Regions from separate parts of the Robinsoniella sp. RHS genome, predicted to be linked through region 3. Evidence: riboswitches for the same ligand, from Rfam matches in the RefSeq annotation. Region 3 holds a riboswitch; each other region holds the start of a gene.
What was found. A riboswitch is a leader RNA that binds a small molecule or an ion and turns the genes downstream of it on or off. The one in region 3 is predicted to bind cobalamin.
Positions count from the first base shown of each region.

Region 1: linked by a shared signal. The riboswitch ahead of RHS_RS04505 (Ig-like domain-containing protein) and the one ahead of RHS_RS16375 (ABC transporter substrate-binding protein) in region 3 are both predicted to bind cobalamin.
Region 2: linked by a shared signal. The riboswitch ahead of RHS_RS20190 (ABC transporter substrate-binding protein) and the one ahead of RHS_RS16375 (ABC transporter substrate-binding protein) in region 3 are both predicted to bind cobalamin.

Region 1 is NZ_JNGB01000005.1:23,154-29,296, reverse strand. Features, by position in the region: gene RHS_RS30085 (Ig-like domain-containing protein) at 1-3,315, shown strand, start outside; gene RHS_RS04510 (flavodoxin domain-containing protein) at 3,609-4,091, shown strand; cobalamin riboswitch at 4,209-4,423, shown strand; gene RHS_RS04505 (Ig-like domain-containing protein) at 4,607-6,143, shown strand, end outside.
Region 2 is NZ_JNGB01000063.1:17,749-23,891, reverse strand. Features, by position in the region: gene RHS_RS20205 (CGGC domain-containing protein) at 1-116, opposite strand, end outside; gene RHS_RS20200 (ABC transporter ATP-binding protein) at 134-904, opposite strand; gene RHS_RS20195 (iron ABC transporter permease) at 904-1,953, opposite strand; gene RHS_RS20190 (ABC transporter substrate-binding protein) at 2,023-3,198, opposite strand; cobalamin riboswitch at 3,516-3,701, opposite strand; gene RHS_RS20185 (uroporphyrinogen decarboxylase family protein) at 3,729-4,793, opposite strand; gene RHS_RS20180 (iron-containing alcohol dehydrogenase) at 4,833-6,005, opposite strand; gene RHS_RS20175 (glycoside hydrolase family 52 protein) at 6,002-6,143, opposite strand, start outside.
Region 3 is NZ_JNGB01000035.1:28,302-34,444, reverse strand. Features, by position in the region: gene RHS_RS16395 (nitrogenase component 1) at 1-813, opposite strand, end outside; gene RHS_RS16390 (nitrogenase iron protein NifH) at 833-1,693, opposite strand; gene RHS_RS31205 (hypothetical protein) at 1,680-1,856, opposite strand; gene RHS_RS16385 (ABC transporter ATP-binding protein) at 1,822-2,640, opposite strand; gene RHS_RS16380 (iron ABC transporter permease) at 2,637-3,665, opposite strand; gene RHS_RS16375 (ABC transporter substrate-binding protein) at 3,684-4,835, opposite strand; cobalamin riboswitch at 4,952-5,143, opposite strand; gene RHS_RS16370 (LysR family transcriptional regulator) at 5,221-6,143, shown strand, end outside.

The sequences.
Region 1 (6,143 bases), on a different contig from region 3:
CCAGAAAAAATAACCAGTAAAGAAGCAGTTGAAATTACTTTACCTGAAAATACCTTTACATTAAACGGTTATCGATTCCTGGGTTGGTACGATGGTCAAGATGTTTATAAGCCGGGGTCTGTATACAACATGCCGTTTGGAGGTATCACTTTCACGGCAGAGTGGGCGCAGTCCGGTACATCTAATATTAAATTCGAATCAGGTGGAGCTGATTCCGGAACGCCAATCGTTTTAAAAAACCAGAAACCAGGCGACCAGGTAAAAATTCCGGAAAATCCATTTACAAAAGCAGGTTTTGACTTTGATGGATGGAATGATGGAACGCAGACTTACCAGCCGGGTGATGATTATACGATTCCGGATCATGACGTAACCTTTACTGCCCAGTGGAGTGCGTTTTATACCTTTGAGGCAGGTACCGACGTATGGAATGTATCTGCAAAATGGTGCTACGGTCCTGAGGATGCAGGAATTATTCCTGAGGAAGCTGGAGCTAAAAATGGCAAAATGCCAAAAGGCAACGTAGAACGTATATACTTTGGCATGTCCGGTGAGATCAATCAAAATGCAGATAATTATTACAAATTCGAAGGCTTTACCATTAACGGAAAAACTTATACCGAAGCAACGACGATCTCAAATACCGATTATTTTTCCGGAAATGTGATTATCAGCTTACCGGATAAAGAAGATGCAGATGGCTGCAAAAATGGTAAAGTTGAATTTAAAAATGGTGAATTTAAAGATAACGTTGAGATCAGGCAGCATTACACAGAAACAACAGAAAAACGATATCTGGCGGATATTTCATCTCTTGCAATTAACGGTCGAACAGGGAATATTACAAATGATAAAATTGTTGTAAGCGTACCTGAAAATACGGATCTTACGAAATTGAAACCAGTCATCAAATTAAGTGATGGTGCCACAGTTTCCCCAAAATCGGAAGAAGAAGTGGATTTAACGAAGCCGGTTGTTTATACGGTTATATCCAAGGATGGCAGAATAACAAAGAAATATACAGTGTCCGTAGAATTTATACGGAATCACCTGGAAGAAAATCTGCCGGGATGGATTACACAGACATTTGAGGCACGCCGGGACAGAGATGGTGATGGTACCCTGGTACTGGGAAGCGAGCCATTCCTGAAGAGTGCCAGTTCAACCTGGTCCGACTGGGCTGCATTTACAATGGGACGTTTTGGCACGGTTAATTCCGATGGAAGCGTAAACCTGAATTATAAAGATGGTGAAAATAATGAAGGCTACAGCGCTTACATGGAAGCAATGAAAGCAAATATCGAAAAAAGGTATGCGGAGAACGATGGAAAATTAGATGATAATAAAGTGACAGAATGGCATCGTGCTGCACTTGCAATCGCAGCAATCGGAGGCGATGTTACTGATTTTGGAACTTATAATGGCAATGGAATTAATCTAATCAATGATGGAGCCTTTAATGCTGTTGTAGACCCCTCAAGGCAGGGAATTAACGGACCGATTTTTGCATTGATAGCAATGAATATTCAGGACTTCACCCGTCCCGCTGAAATGAAATACTCTGATGAATATCTGATCAAATATATTCTGGAGAGACAGCTGAAGGACGGTGAAAATGGAAGCTACAGCGGATGGGCATTGTGGGGAGCGGTATCTGATCCTGATATCTCAGCTATGGCAGTACAGGCATTGTCTGCCTATTACTGGGATGATACGGAATATACTTACACAAATCTGGCAAGTGGTGAGACTGTAACCAAAACGGTTCGTACAGCAATCGATGAAGCATTGAACAGATTGGGGACATTGCAGACAGATCTGGGTGATTACTTATCCTGGGGAACACGAAATATGGAAAGTACGTCTCAGGTACTGCTTGCTATTATTTCTGTGGGAGTAGATCCTTTGACCGACCAGCGCTTTATTAAAAATGGAAATACCCTGATTGACGGTGTTTTACGGTACAAATTAGAGTCCGGTGGATTCTGCCATACCTTTGATTATGATCCGGATAATGCTGCGGCATCTAACGGAGTATATAATTCCATGGCAACAGATCAGGGAGGTTATGGTTTAGTTGCTGCCTGGAGATATCTGAATGGAATGCGTTATATATATGACTATCGTGCAGAGTTCTCAGCCCAGGATACATCCGTTATAAACACCTTAAAAACAACAATTGACAATGCATTAGCGAAAAAAGGAACGGAAGGATATTACGAAGCTTTAAATAGTGCTATGGAAACCTATAATAGTACTTTCAAAGAATTAAATGATAATTCTTTACGTAGATATGTCATAAACTACTGGCAGCTTTCCGATGCACTTGTTGCTGAAAATGTCACAGTAGATGAGCTGAAAGCAGCAGCAGCGCCGGTAGAAAAACTTATTGAAGCAATTGGTCCGGTAACAAAAGACAGCAAAGCGGCAATAGAAAAAGCAAGAGCTGCATATGAAGCTCTTGCAGATGCAGCAAAAAAATATGTCAGCAATTACAGTGTCTTAACAGCTGCAGAAAAAACTCTGGCTGATTTATCAAAACCGGTACCGCCGGAAGTAGTAAAGGTTACAGGAGTTACATTACAGACAGCATCCATATCTATGTATCCTAACCAGGTACAATTGCTGAAAACAACCGTGACACCAGCCAATGCCGCAAACAAATCAGTAACCTATAAGAGCAATAATACAAAGGCAGTCACAGTTGACGCAAATGGAAAAATAACCGCAAAATCTGCAGGAACTGCTGTTATAACAGTATCCGCACAAGATGGAAGCGGTAAGTCTGCTGCCTGTAAAGTTACTGTTAAAAAGGCAAATGTGAAATTAAATGCAACAAAATTACCATTACAGTTAAAAAAGCGGGTGACGCTTAAGGTATCTGGATTGGCAGCAGGGGATAAAGTGGTCTCCTGGAAGAGTTCCAATAAAAAATATGCGGTGGTATCGGACAAAGGGAAAGTAACAGCGAAGAAACCTGGAAATACGAAAATTACCGTAACTACAAAATATGGAGCCAAAGCAACCTGTAAAGTAACCGTACAGAAAAGCAAGGTGAAAGTGTCCTCTATTTCTGTTAATATGAAAAAGCTTGAGCTGAAAAAAGGTAAAAAGGCAAAATTAGCAGTAACACTTAAACCAATTACGGCGAAAGATAAGGTTACATTTAAATCTTCTGATCCTAGTGTTGCGACGGTAGGTTCTAAGGGAGTAGTAAGGGCAAAGAAAAAAGGAGAATGTAAGATTATTATCCGTACGTCAAATGGAAAGAAGAAAACGGTAAGAGTGAAAGTTATAAATAGTAACAAAAAATAAAATTTTAACACGAAATTCCAATTAAAACAATTAAAATATGACTGCACGATCTGGCTGCAGAGAAATGATGAATCAATCTATGGTGATATCCATATTTGAATTCTTTCTCTGCGGTTCGGATCGTGCAGTTTTTGTATGTAGTGACTAAAAGTATCAAAATAAAATTTTTGCAGGCCTTATTGACAAATAGATAATAATAGGATATGATAACGATATAAATTAAATTAACAGTGTTAAGTATATGCAAAAACCAAAAACCAACAACTAAAAAATAAGTGTATAGGAGTAAGTGTATGAAAATATTGATACTATATGCAAGTAAATATGGATGTACAGAGGATTGTAGCAACTATCTCAAAGATAAACTGAACCAGGAAGTAAAAACAATAAATTTAAAAGAAGCCGGATCCGTCGATTTGCAGCAATATGACTGGGTTATCATCGGCGGATCCATATACATAGGGAAAATACAAAAAGAAGTAAAAGTTTTTTGTGAACAGAATCTGCAAAGCCTGCTTACAAAAAATATTATTTTATTTATGTGCTGTACAACACCTGATCAGGAAAGTGGGTTCTTCATCAAAAATTTCCCCGCTTCGCTGCGAAAGCATGCTGAAAAAACAGTAAATATGGGAGGTGAACTTCGTCAACATAAAATGGGATTTTTCGATAAAAAATTAACAGCCATGGTGTCGAAACTGGAGCCTAAGAAAAATGAAATACTATATAAAAATATAGATGGATTAGCTGATTTTCTAAATAAGAAATGTTCTTAAATGAAGCTGCTAAAAGAAAAATATTTTTATAGTTTTGGAGGTAAAATATAAAAAAGATACCAATTATCCAAAGAAATTCATTGACTTTCCCATATCAATGAGATAGTATTATTTCATAAACAAAATATTAATTGCGGTCATTTTTCATGCAGTTTTTCAGAATCTGCCATGAAAGTGATAATAGGGAAGCCGGTTCAATTCCGGCACAGTCACCTCTACTGTAACGTGGACGAGGAAACAATATGCCATTGGCGCTGTACAGATAGCTGCTGAGAAGGCGTTTCTAAGGTCGAAGCGGAGTCAGGATACCTGCCGTAAAAACAGATTGCTGTATTTCCGGGATGAGGAAGCAGATTTGTTTTTATACCGCGATTTAATGTTTGGTGCATTAGAATGATGGAATAAAGAGGATGGGAATCCGATTTGATTATAATATAAAAGCCTTTCTGTTTACACACAGGAAGGCTTTTATTTTTGTGTAAAAAAATATGATACATAATTCAGGAGGAAATGAAATGAGGGAGAAAAAAGTGATTCAGAAATTTTTCGTTTGGATGATTGTCATGCTGCTGTTGATAACAGATATTCCGGTAATGATTGTTCGGGCGGATGAAACAGGTTCCGGTCAGCAAGAAGTAATCATGCTGAAAACGACTTTACAGGATGGTTTTATCCAGCGGTCAAGCAAAAGAACATTTGATGTCTGGGCAAGGGACAGCGGAGATAACAAAGTGGATTCAGAGGCATTTCTGTACAATGAAGATATGCCCAATGACAGAGAAGCACTGAAGGTGAGCTGGAATGATAAGAAAAAGACCAGCTATTTATTGAATATGACAGGAAAGCCAGATGGCAGCTACGTTATTATTGTCAGGGGATTTAAGGCAGACAAAGCAGAAAATGAGATTCAATATCATTTTACCTATCAGGCGGCAGATAAAGGCGATTGTATAGGATATGCGGCTTTTGATATCGAACTTTTCACGATTTCAAAAGATTATCTGATTGAACCGGTTCTGGTACCGGTATATGAAGGTGAGAATTCCGTTCGTGTACTCCAGCGGCTGATTCAAAAAAATGGATTTGATATGGTATATACGGGGAGCCTGGATACCGGCTTTTATTTATCTAAAATTCAGAATCTTCCATCTGGATTTTTGGAGGATGCGGCTTTAGAGCCTACGGTGGCAACTGTTGATGAAGTGCGCAATGCCTTTGATCCAACTGCTTTTATTGACGGAGAACTGGGAGAATTTAATTTTAGCCGTATGAGCGGCTGGATGTATTGTCTGAATAATGTATTCCCAAATGTAGGATTTGCGGATACTTATCTGTCAGATGGAGATGTGGTACGCGTACAGTTCACGGTAGGATATGGTTCTGAGATCGGCGGCTCCGGTGCAATGGGTGGTGGGGATATTGATGATTATTATCTGGTAGCAGACAAAGACCGTCTGACATATCTGCTTGCCAGTATAAATTCTGCAGCAAATAGGGAAGCGTTGCTGAATGACCCAAAGATCAGCCAGATGGTAAATCAGGCGAACCAGGTCATGAGGAATATCGGAGCAGAGCAAAATGTGGTAGATGAGACATCAGAAATGTTGGAAGAAACATTGATTGGTGAAGTAACTGCTATAAAAATGCTGACAGAAGATAAAGAGATTATGATTAATGAAAGTGAAGAGCTGCAGGTGGCAGTGGAGCCGGAACAAACTCATTTTCCAGTTAATCTCCACTGGACATCCAGTGATCCGGAAGTGGTGTCGGTAGAAAGCGGAGTGGTAACGGCTGTAAGTCCGGGTGTGGCACAGATTACAGCCAGTTATAGAGATATGCAGGCATCCTGTACCATTACGGTACCGGTAAGCCCTATGACCGGGATTGACCTGAGTGCGGATCATTTGGACATTCTGAAAAAACAGGAAAGTGAACTGGAAGTAATCTATCTGCCATCAAATACATCGGACAGCAGGGAAGTACGATGGTCTTCTTCTAACGAAAATGCCGCAACCGTGGATGATAAAGGTCTGGTCGTGGGGAAAGGAACCG
Region 2 (6,143 bases), on a different contig from region 3:
ACAGCAACCTCTGCTTCCTCTTTCGCGTAACGGGAAAATGATTTGCTGCGTGCATAAAACGCTTTCATACACGCTGCTCCTGTACATATTTCATTTGCCTTGAGGCAATTTAACATTCCTATTTTTTTCATAATTATTTTTTAAACCCCGGTCTGTATAAAATGTGTAAAAGCCCATCTTGATCTTTTAACAGTTCCACGTCTACCTCATAGACTTCTCTTATAAATTCTTTGGTCAGGACTTCTTCTGGTGTACCAAAAGCTACGATTTTTCCATCTTTCACAACAAATATTTTATCGCAGTACATGGCTGCAATATTGAGATCGTGAATTGCAGATACTACAGTCAGGTTTAAGGAGCGGACGATATCCATCAGCTGGAGCTGGTATTTAATATCCAGATGGTTAGTAGGTTCATCCAGAACAAGGCAGTTGGTTTTCTGTGCCAAAGCCCTTGCCAGAATGACTCTTTGCTGCTCACCGCCGGAAAGTGTTGAAAAACTTCTGTCCCGAAATTCTTTCATGCCTACCTTTTCAAGTGACTCCAATACAATGCCAAAATCATTCGCATTGTCTCTTTCCATTGCCTTTTTGTGAGGTGAACGCCCCATAAGGACAACATCCTGAACAGAAAAATCAAAATTATAATAATTGTGCTGTGCCACTACCGCCATTTCTCTTGCAGATTCTTTGACAGAGTAGGCTTGAATTGCTTTACCATTTAATTGCACTTCACCTGATTTCGGATGCAGCACACGGTAAATACATTTTAGAAGTGTACTTTTCCCGCTGCCATTGGGACCCAGGATACCGACAAATTCCTTATCTTTAATTTCTACACTCATCCCTTTTATGATCCGGGTACCTTCCAGAAATACTTCAAGATCTTTTGTACTTATTTCCATCAGTTATTTCCTCCAAACCCATATTTTTTACGAACCATCAAAAAGATGAAGCAAGGCGCACCAATCATGGATGTCAGAATGCCAATCGGCAACTCTGAGCCGTGTATGATAACACGGCATAATACATCTGCCCAGATCAGAAAAACCGCTCCCAGCAGCGCACTTAAAGGAATCAGTTTTTTATGGTCGGTACCAACAACCATGCGTACGATATGTGGAATAATCAGACCTACGAAACCGATCATTCCGGAACTGTATACTACAAATCCAATCATGGCTGAAGAAATCAACAGATATAACTGTCTCCATTTATGCAGATCTGTACCCAGGGTTACCGCAGCATCATCCCCTAAAAGCATCAGGTTCAAAGTGCGGTGCTGGGTCCAGAAAAACAGGGTTCCCAATAATATTACAGGTGCGATGAACAGCAGCTTTTCCCATTTTGCACCTGCCAGGCTTCCCATCATCCAGTAAGTGACGGTCTGGATTTTATCTTTGTCATTAACCAGATAGACGATGAAATTAGAAAATGCAGAGCAGACGGCACTTAATGCCATACCTGCTAAAAGCAGTTTTACAGAATTTGCCCGTCCTCCTATATTTGCTATCATCACCACTGCTACCGAGATGCCAAAAGCCCCCAGAAACGCCATAATCCCCACTGTATTTGCTCCGAAAGCAACTCCCACCCCCAGCATAATCGACAGAGTTGCACCAAGGGATGCACCGGATGAAATTCCCAGCACATAGGGATCCGCCAGCGGATTTTTCACAATCGCCTGCATAATTACGCCGCAGACGGAAAGCCCCATTCCCACCAGAAGTGCCAGCACCAGGCGGGGCATGCGGATAAACCATACCACGTCGTGAATTTTGCCGGAGCTCAGACTGGCTGCATCACCGATCCCAAAAAGTTTAAACATGACAATCTGATAAACCTCCCGGACGGTAATGCCAGTAGAGCCTATCGTGACCGCCGTCAGAATAGTAGCTGCCAATGCAGCCAGCAGCAAAATACATAGTGTGGCATAAGATGCCTTATTTTTCATGACTACCCCCTTGCGTACCGCAGCCGCTGCGATACGATTTTATTAAGGTAATTGCGGTTACTACCACTGTTAATCCTGATATAATTCCGGATACAGTGCCTTTCCAATCGCATTTAAGCCGTCAATTGTACGAATGCCGCTTGTATAAACATCGCTGAGATTCAGTGGGAATACCTGGCTGTCTTTTACTGCTTTCAGACTGCTGTAAGCCGGATTTTCCGTGATACTCTTTACCGCATCTGAACCTGCACCTTCTCCATATCCATCCATGTGGATCGTAAAAATAACATCCGGATCTAAATTTACAATATCCTCGGCGCTGATATCCTTTGCGGTATCCACCAGTTCTCCGCCCATTTTGGTTACCATATCCCCCGCCAGAGATGTTTTGTCGTAAATACTGATGGTGTCGCCGAGGAACTCTATAACCAGGACTTTTTTCTTCTCCTGGCCCTGTGTCGCTGTGGTTACCTTGTCTACGGACGCTTTCATTTCATCCACAAGTGCCTGGGCTTTGTCTTCTACATTAAAAATCTTTCCTACGGTCATAATATCCTGATATTCGTTGTCAACTGTTCTGTTTTCACTGATGTCATTGGAATTCAGCGCCATGTAGGTATTAACGCCATTCTCCTGCCAGTAATCCACGTCCCCCAGGGACTTGTCTGAAAAAGTGGATTTCCATGCCAGAATAAAGTCCGGTTCCAGCATAATGGCTGCTTCCTTGCTCATCGCTGCATTGGAATCCGTGAAATCATTAAATTCCTTATCTTTAATTTTGGCATAAGCCTCACGCAGAGACGGCGAAATATCATCTTCGCTCACTCCAATAATAGAAATAATATTATCTTCCAGCCCAAGTGCCAGCATTGTCTCAACGGAATTCTGCCATGCCGTAATTACTTTTTTCGGTGCTTCCGTAAAGGTCTCTTCCACTGGTTCTTTATTAAAATTGAAAGTACTGATTGTCACCGGATAATGGTCTGTCTCTGATTTTGATGCTGACTGCGCTGCTGTTTCAGATTCACCGGATACATCTGTAGAACCTTCTGAAGACTCTCCCGCTTTATTATCGGTCTGTGCCGCAGTCTCTGTCTCCGTTTTTGCCTCTGTTTTCGCCTCTGTAACAGCTTCTGTTTTTGCCTCTGTCTGCGCCTGCGTTGCTGCCGTACTATTTCCTGATCCACAGGCTGTCAATACTCCCATTAAGCCTGCCAGTGCGATAACTGCTAATTTCTTTTTCATCTGAATTTCTCCTTTGTTTTTATTTATACCACCGCATATCCCATATTTTAAAAAGAAAATACTTATCTGTTTTAAACAAAAAAAATGCCCGCGTAATCGCAGACATTTTGTTAAAAGCCACATAAAATATTCAGAAATCCGGGCAAACTTTATCTGATGGCCCTGACCGGAGTGTCTCTGAAAAATAATTGCACCATTCACCCCTCTTAACTGGACAGATCAGTCAGAGTTCTGTAGATACAAGCATTTTTCAGACACACTCAAAGAATATTGATGGACTTATTTCTCTGTATATGGAATGGATACTTTCTGCGGAAGATACCAACCCTATATTAAGCAGGTTTCCTGACTTATGGTTATAACGCAAAGACATGCCTTCTCACAAAAATGCAATGGCTCTCTATGGCTTTGCTCACCAATCACAGTGACCGGATCGTTTAGGATTCTACACCTAATTCCCTTTTACCCCACATGCAGCGGGCACTTAATATTTTATGCTTGTACATTCTACACCCTGTTTTGATATAAAGTCAACCGTTAATTGCAGTATTGATAACTTTTGTTCTTTCGTACATTCCAACATACCCCACAGTTTCTTCATACAACGCCCGAAGGCTTTCTAATTTCCAGTCTTCCGTTGACCCGTTCCCCATGGTAACCATTAAGCGTCCATCTTCCCGCCAATAGGCATCCAGAAGATACCTGACTTCCTCTCTCACCTCTTCCGGTGTTCCAAAAGGTATCGTCTGCTGCACATCGAATCCCGCAAGAATACAAATCTTGTCTCCGTATAAGGCTGCAATCCTTTTTTCATCCATGGTATATTTTTGTATGGGATGAATGACATCCAGCCCAATTTCAATAAACTCCGGAAGAAACAACTCAATGTTTCCGCAGGTATGAAGCCAGAAATGGGTACCAAGTTCATGGGCCTTCCCGAATATCTGCTGATAATAGGGTTTAAAGAATTCCCGGAAGATATCCAGTGAAAAAAACGGGGAGTTTTGTGTTCCCAGGTCATCTGAGACAAAGAATCCGTCGATTTTCATCTCCGTGCAGGCTCTCTCCATAATCCGTATATAGAAGTCCGTCAGTTTTTGATAGAGGCGGTGGATTTCATCGGGGTATAAATAAAAATCCATCAACGCATTTTCCATGCCCCGCAGCGACCAGTGGCGTTCAAATAATCCATACCACCATCTTGCCAGGGTATATCGTTCTCCGGAGGGCTTCTTCTCCGGGATCAGCCCAGGATACTCTGGATCCGGAAATGTCTCAAAGAATTTTTCTGCTTCCCCGCTCTCCCAGTCTTCAATTAAAATCCTGGCATCCCATCCTTTTTCCTCCATATCTTTCATATCTGTGCCTGCCCAGCGGTAATCCGGATCATCTGCCGGAGCATGAATCAGATCGGGAATGTTCAGAAACACATCCTCAATATCTCTTGGATAACCGGAAAGCCATGCTTCTCTTTCCTTTGTATTCCAGCCAAACACATTCTCTCCGATCCACAAATCATAGAGAATCGGCGGTCTGGATGCTGCTCCTCTGCCTTCAATTACGTCTTTTACTTGCTGCTTGCTTAAACAGTTCATCTGCCTTACACTCCTTTTCTTTCATGCAGGTGCCAGATTCTAATCCCGCTCATAGCAGGAAACCAGCAGCTCATACATTTCCTCAATGTCAGCCACTCTCGGGTTGTTCAGATAATCGCCCAGTACCTGTCCGCAGTCTGCAATCTCACGGATATCTTCCATGGTAACCCCAAGTTCTTTATAGCCAGTCCAGAGACCGATCTTTTTTAAGAAACGGTCTATTTCCTTACAGCATTTTGCCGCAGCTGTGTCTTCTGTTTCCGACTGGAGCCCGGGATTTAAAATTCTTCCTACTGCAGCAAATTTCTCCACTGCTGCGGGGTAAGTGTATCTGGTAAATGCGGGATAAAACGCAGCCAGTGCCTGTCCATGAGTCACCTGGGGACAGTGGCCTCCCACCTGCATGCCCAGTCCATGGGGCAGCGTTACACCGGCATTGGCGTTTGTCAATCCACCCAGGGTATCCGCCCATGCCATCCTGGAACGGGCTTCCATGTCATTCCCGTCTGCCAGCGCTTTGGGCAAATATTCCACAATGGCTGCTATGGCTTCCAATGCCATCCGTTCAACCATTGAACTGGTATTTATCGAGAGATATGCCTCAAAATTATGACAGAATGCATCGAACCCGGTTTGTGCTGTTACCGCTTTTGGCATACTCCTGGTCAGTTCCGGGTCTACAATTGCAATTTTGGGAAAAATATTCCGATGCCAGACTGCAGACTTATCCTTGTCTTTCGTCCGGGTAATCACAGCACATTGGGTCACCTGTGAACCCGTTCCTGCGGTTGTCCCGATTGCAATCACCGGCAGTGTCTTATCTGTGGGCCCCTCTGTATGGCAGTTATAATCCCATACGGTACCGGGGTGTGACGCCTCCACTGCGATTGCTTTCGCGGTGTCCATTGCAGATCCGCCCCCCAGTCCAATGATTACCTCTGCCCCAAGTTTTTTTGCCATTTCAGCGCCTTCTGTTACCAGATCAGTAGTAGGATTGGGTGATACACCGTCATAATGTGCCGTTTTAATACCTGCCCCCTGCAAAAGTTCAAGAACCCGGCGGGCTGCATTTACAGAGGATTTTCCTTTTCCAGTCACCAGCAGTGCTTTATTTCCAAACCGCTTTACCAATTTTGCTGTCTCTACCAGCTTCCCGCACCCAAAGATTATTTCGGTGGGGCTATAGTAAGTAAATGCCTTCATTTTTGTCATTCCTCCATCCATAAAATGCTTGTTACACCACGGGGATAATATTTGCTTGCACTGATGATGCCGCTTACAATCTGATCCGACCAGCACCAGTATGAATGCTCCGGATGGGTCAGCCAGTCCACGTGGGCCCGGTCTGCT
Region 3 (6,143 bases):
GGGTCTGCCGGATTTTTCAAGTTCTCCGGTTATGCCTCTTACATCCATTCCAACCGTTTTAATGACCGCACTTCCCAACAGGCATAAAAGTCCCTTACCGGTAAGTTGATGGACAGCTGCATCTATAAGCTGTTTTTCACATCCCAGACAGACGTTGGCATCATGAAATCTGGTGCTTTTCAGGTCATGCATACCGTCTGTTCCATCAGCACTTTCAATACAGCTTTTACATCCTCCGGGTGTAAGCAGTAAAGTCTCACAGTTCCATTCCTGAAGCAGTGACGCAATGCCGGAAAAATCCGGCGCAGGCGGAGGCAGCGGGATATCTGGCTGCTGCTCTGGCTGAGCTGCCTCCTGATTCTCCTCTATCTCCGACAGGATTCGTCGTAAGGATTCCGCCGGAGGTTTTCTTCTTTTCACCAGCGGGCCCCGGTACAGTATTTTGACCGGAATGTTATGTGGATTGGATACTTGTTCCAACTCTTTTTGAAAATCCCATAGAGTCAGAACTTCCATACAGGATGCATAGACAATAACACCCCGTATGCCTTCCATTTTCAGCGCCTTCCCGATGCAATTTCTCAGTTTTCTGCCCTGCATTCCCATTCCATATTCCCGGGCAGTCACCGGACAGCCAAAAAATTGCTGCAGCTTTCCCAGCTTGCAGGCCCGAAAATATAGTATCCGTACACAGGCTAAAGAGCCTGCTGCTACCAATGCCAGCCCTTTCTCCTTTAAAATCTGATCCGGAATTTTCTGCATATCAGGTGATTCGTCTGTCAGAACAATTTCAATTTCACATTTATTCATCATCCATTTTCCTTACCGGTGTTTAATAGGATGTTCCTTCCGCAGCCTCATCCCATTCCGATATTTCCTCTCTAAATATCTCCATTCCAAACTGCTCCATTTCCTCTGCATCCAATCCCCGGAAACACCTTACTGCCTTGTGTCCAGACAGAGCATTTGCAAATTTTTTTAATGCAGCCGTATTCATGCCGTACGGAAATTCCTGCGTAAAGAGCATTCTTTGAAATTCAGCCATCCTCATTTCGCTGCTCTCCCGGATTGTTACGGTGATCGGTGCTCCGGTTTTTACAGAAAACCTCTCACCGATCCGTATATCCCGTTCATCTTTCACATGATTCAAAACCAGACCGCCCAATAAACTGTTATCCTCTGCTGAATAGCGCCTGATGCCTTTTAAAATATTATTTGCAGCATAAATGGACATATAATCCGGTGAAGTAACAATATATACCTGATCCGCATAGTGCTGTCTCATCGGTACTGAGAAGCCGCCGCATACCACATCTCCCAGAACATCGTACACAATGACATCCCATGATTCATCCAGGATTCCCATACGTTCCAGTTCATCCATAGCTGCCGTTATTCCAAGTCCTGCACAGCCGCAGCCTGCCTGAGGGCCACCTGCCTCCAGACACTGCACACCGTTTACTCCTGCAAACAGCACATCCTCCCGGACTAATAACTCATCTTTCTGATTCAGCTGATCCAAAAGAGTGGGTATCCTCTTCCCTGTCAGACCTCTTGTGGAATCCGCTTTGGGATCACAGCCTATATGTAATACTTTTTTCCCTTCCAAGGCCAGTACTGCCGATACATTAGAGGCAATCGTTGATTTCCCGATACCTCCTTTTCCATAAAATGCAATTCTAATAGTTTTCATCTTTCTCCCCATATCTTACTGCAGATTCCCCTGCAATTTTACTGCTTTCCATATTTACTGCTTTCCATTTCACTGCCTTTCTTTTTACTACCTTCCTATTCACTGCATTCCTATTAACTGCATAACTATTAAATGCCTTCCATTTCACTGCCTTCCTTTTCACTGCCTTCCATCCCGGCTACACAGGCTTTCCTTCCAACTTCTTTTATATAAACCATATGGACATCAATATCATACAGACGTTTCAGATTCTCTTCCGTCATGATTTCTTCCGTACTTCCCACCTGCAGTCTGCCATCCGTTCCAAGCATACCCACCGCACCTCCTAATAGCAGAACGTGATCGGGCATATGGCTTGTAATAATGACACTATAACCTTTCTGTGCTAATCTTTGAATGAGCTGGATCATGCGCAGTTGATTGCCGTAGTCCAAGTGGTTGGTTGGCTCGTCCAGCATGATTATATCGGGCTGCTGTACGATTGCCCTGGCAATGATTACCTGCTGCCGTTCCCCTCCGCTTAATTCCGTATAAGGACGTTCTGACAGATGAGTAATCCCCAATTCCCCCATCGCTTCCCTGACCAGTTCATAATCCTGTTCCCCTGGCTGTGCACATAATCCAAGGTAGGGTGCCCTACCCATGACGATAAACTCTTCGGTGGAGTAAGCATATGCCGGGGTATGGGATTGGGGAACGTAGCCGATTGTCTGGGCTATTTTTTTCAGAGAAGAATCAGTGAGATTATGTCCGTTTAATAATATTTGTCCTTTTGCCGGACGCAATAAGTTAGCCAGGCAATTCAGAAGAGTGGATTTTCCTGCACCATTCGCTCCCAAAATGGAGAAGATTTCTCCTTTTTGCAGAGTGAAATTAACATCCTGAAACAGCATCCGGCTATGATCACTATGATAAGAAAATGCAAGGTCTTTTACTTCTAAAATCATGACAGCTTCATCCTTTGCTTTAATAATAAGTAAAAATAAAACGGCGCTCCAATTAATCCTGTCAAGATAGAAAGCGGCAGCTCTGCACTGGTTAAATTTCTTGCCAGCGTATCAATCAACAGCAAAAATATGGCACCCAGTACTGCAGAAACCGGAAGCAGTTTTCTGTTATCAGGCCCCACCAGCATTCTTCCAAAATGTGGAATGACCAGACCGATCCATCCGATTGTTCCGCTGATACATACCGCACTGGCTGTAAGAACCGTAGCACAAAATATAACCAGCCCTCTGGATTTTTTTATATTTGTCCCCAGAGTTTTTGCCTCATCTTCTCCCAGGGAAAGAATATTGATCCTCCAGCGGATCAGCAATAATACCAGCATAGACACAATAATCGCGGGTCCTGCATAAATAATATCCCGCCACACTATGCTGGAAAGACTTCCTAACTGCCAGTGGGTTATGGATGCAAGCTGTGTATCCGGGTCTGCCAGGTATTTTAGCAGCCCTAATACAGAGTTCATCAGTCCTCCCACAATTACCCCTGCCAGCACCAAAGTCATCATGGAGTTATTCCGGATAAATCTGGGAATTGCAGTGGCCGCCATTACGGCTATTATTCCACCTCCAAAAGCAGCTATCTGGATTACCAGTTGATTTGACTGAAACAAAATTGCCAAAGATGCCCCGACACAGGCGCCTGCGGATACGCCCAGCATATCCGGTGCCACTAATGGATTTTTAAAAACTCCCTGATAAGATCCACCCGATAAGGATAACGCTGCTCCTACAAGAAGCGCCGCCAGGATACGAGGTAGCCGCAGCGTAAAAACAACTCCTTCCGCCTGCTTCTCCCATGTTTGGGGAATGTCCAGAATCTTTGAAAAAATTATTTTTATAACATCAATTGGAGAGATAAAGTATCTCCCCAATCCAATCGCCATTATTGTCAGTGCCAGCAGCAGCAATATCATGAAAGTTAAAATCACCCCATAGGTTTTCTTCTTTTTTATTTTTGATTCCATAAGGTGCCTCTCCCGTTTCTATTTTACACTGTCTGCATTAGCCGCGTCACTCATGATCTGTGCCAAGTCCTCATCCGTTAATGTATATTGGAAATAATTAGTGAAATAATCTTTCACTTCTTGTTCTATATTGATATCGGAGAAAATATCCGGCTGTATTAACGTTGCCAGCCACATCATCATCAGAGGGGTTTCCACACCGGGAGCATCCCAGCGGTAAATTCCCAGGGGCGTCTTATACACTTTTTTATTGATTACGGCATTTACATTACTCCAGTCCTGACCGTCAATCTTATTCTCATATAAATCCTCAGGGACAAAATCATCAAACCAGCTCAATAAAATAATATCCGGGTTGATTTTTATTATTTCTTCCATGGTAATATCAGAGATATCGGCTGCCACATTATCTGCTCCTGCCAATTCCAACGCTTCTTTGATAAAATTATCATTTCCCTGCAGCTTTAATTCGGTATTCCTTAAATACAAAACCTTTGGCTTTTCAGCTCCGGCTGTCTTGTCCTGATAAGATTTGATACGGTCATAGGTGTTCCCATAGAGATCAATAAATTCCTGTGCCCTGTCTTCCTTGCCAAGCAGCTGTCCGATTGCCTTAAAACTGTTCTGCAGCTCCTCAACGGTTTCGTTTTTCACCATGACCGGAACTATTCCCAAATCCTTCAACTGCTTCGCTTCATCTGTCTGATAATCCCAGATGACTACAGCCTGTACGCCTGCCTTTACCATTTCTTCCATATTGATTGAAAAATCTTTCCCGATACTGGAAGTATCCAGTGTGCCGTAATGGCTGTCCAGCTTTTCAAAGAAATTACCGGTATATGCCTTCATAGCTCCTGGATTAATGGAAACCATTCGGTCAGAACTTCCGTCTATCGCATAGATAACGGACGACCAGGGCAGCGGCGTTACTGCAATTTTTGAAATATCTGCCGGCACCTTTACTACATTTCCTGCCGCATCCGTTACTTCCCGGACAGCTTCCTCTGCAGCGGTTCCCTGCGCCCCATTCGTTTCACCTGTTTTTGTTCCCGGCCCGCATCCGGCAAACAGTGACATACACATAGCCGCTGTCAGGATCACAGCTGCTGCCTTTTTACCAATTTTGCCTGTCAGTTTGCTTGTGCTGTTCTTTTGCATTTCCTTCTTCATGTTCTTATCCTCACTTTTCTAAATTAAAAAAATCCTTTTCCGAACATCAGAAAAGGATATGCAAAAAAGAGAGGTACTCCCCTTTGCTATACCCTCATTCAATGTTTCGTTAAATAAAGGGTTCCGGCAAAATATTCAAGTATCCTGGCTCGACTTCACTGCTGCAACAGACTTCCCGGAGTTTCCTCCAGTGTCATTTTTGTTACAGCTCCGTCCTACAGTGGCGGCACCGCGCCGGCTTCAGACCGGCTTCCATAAAATATTCTGCTTAAACTATTTTTAATATAACATATCAACTTTATTAATACAACCGCTTATCTAAAAGTATTTTTCTATTGCCTGCTATCAATTTTTTTGATAGTATAAACCAAAGGAGGATACGGTCATGACCTTACAGAACTTAAAATATATTATTGAAATATCTAATTACCAGTCATTTTCAAAAGCCGCTCAGGTATTGTTTGTCTCCCAATCCACACTTTCTACAGCCGTAAAAGAAATAGAACAGGATCTGGGGATTACACTGTTTCACCGCACCAACCGCGGCATAACCCTGACTTATGACGGAGAAGATTTTATCCGGTATGCAAAGGAAATCGTTGGACAGACACAGTATCTGGAACAGCGCTATCGAGCCAGAAATTCTATCCCAATGCGCTTTTCTGTATCTTCCCAGCATCTTCCTTTCGCTATTCGGGCATTTACCCGGTTTTTATCAGAACTGGATTTTAATACCTATGATATGGCAATACGGGAATGTGATACAAATTCCGTGATCCATGATGTTTCCAGCAGCAAAAGCGAACTGGGCATTTTGGCAATACAGGAATCCAACCTTCGTACACTTCAGACATTATTAACTTCCTATGATATTGAGTTCCATGAAATTGCCCTGATGCAGAATTACGTATTCTTCCGTAACGGCCATCCCCTTTCCGGAAAATCCCGGATCACATTAAAAGACCTGGAGGATTTCCCTTTTGTCACCTATGATCAGGAGACAAAAACCTCACACTTCACAGAAGAGCCTTTATTTTTTAACATTTTGAATAAAAATGTCCATGTCTGTGACCGCTGTACTAAGATTGCCTTGGTGCGAAAAACGGATTGTTTCAGCATAGGACCCGATTTAACCAACAGCAATGCCGATACTTTCCACAAAGGCATGGGTGAAATCCTTGCCAAACCGCTCCAGGAGGAAATTAGCAGGCTGCATCTTGGCTACATCAAGAAAAAAGGTCATAACAAAACCACTCTGGGAGAAAAATATCTGGATTTTCTGCTGGAAGACGTGGCACTGATTCAGAA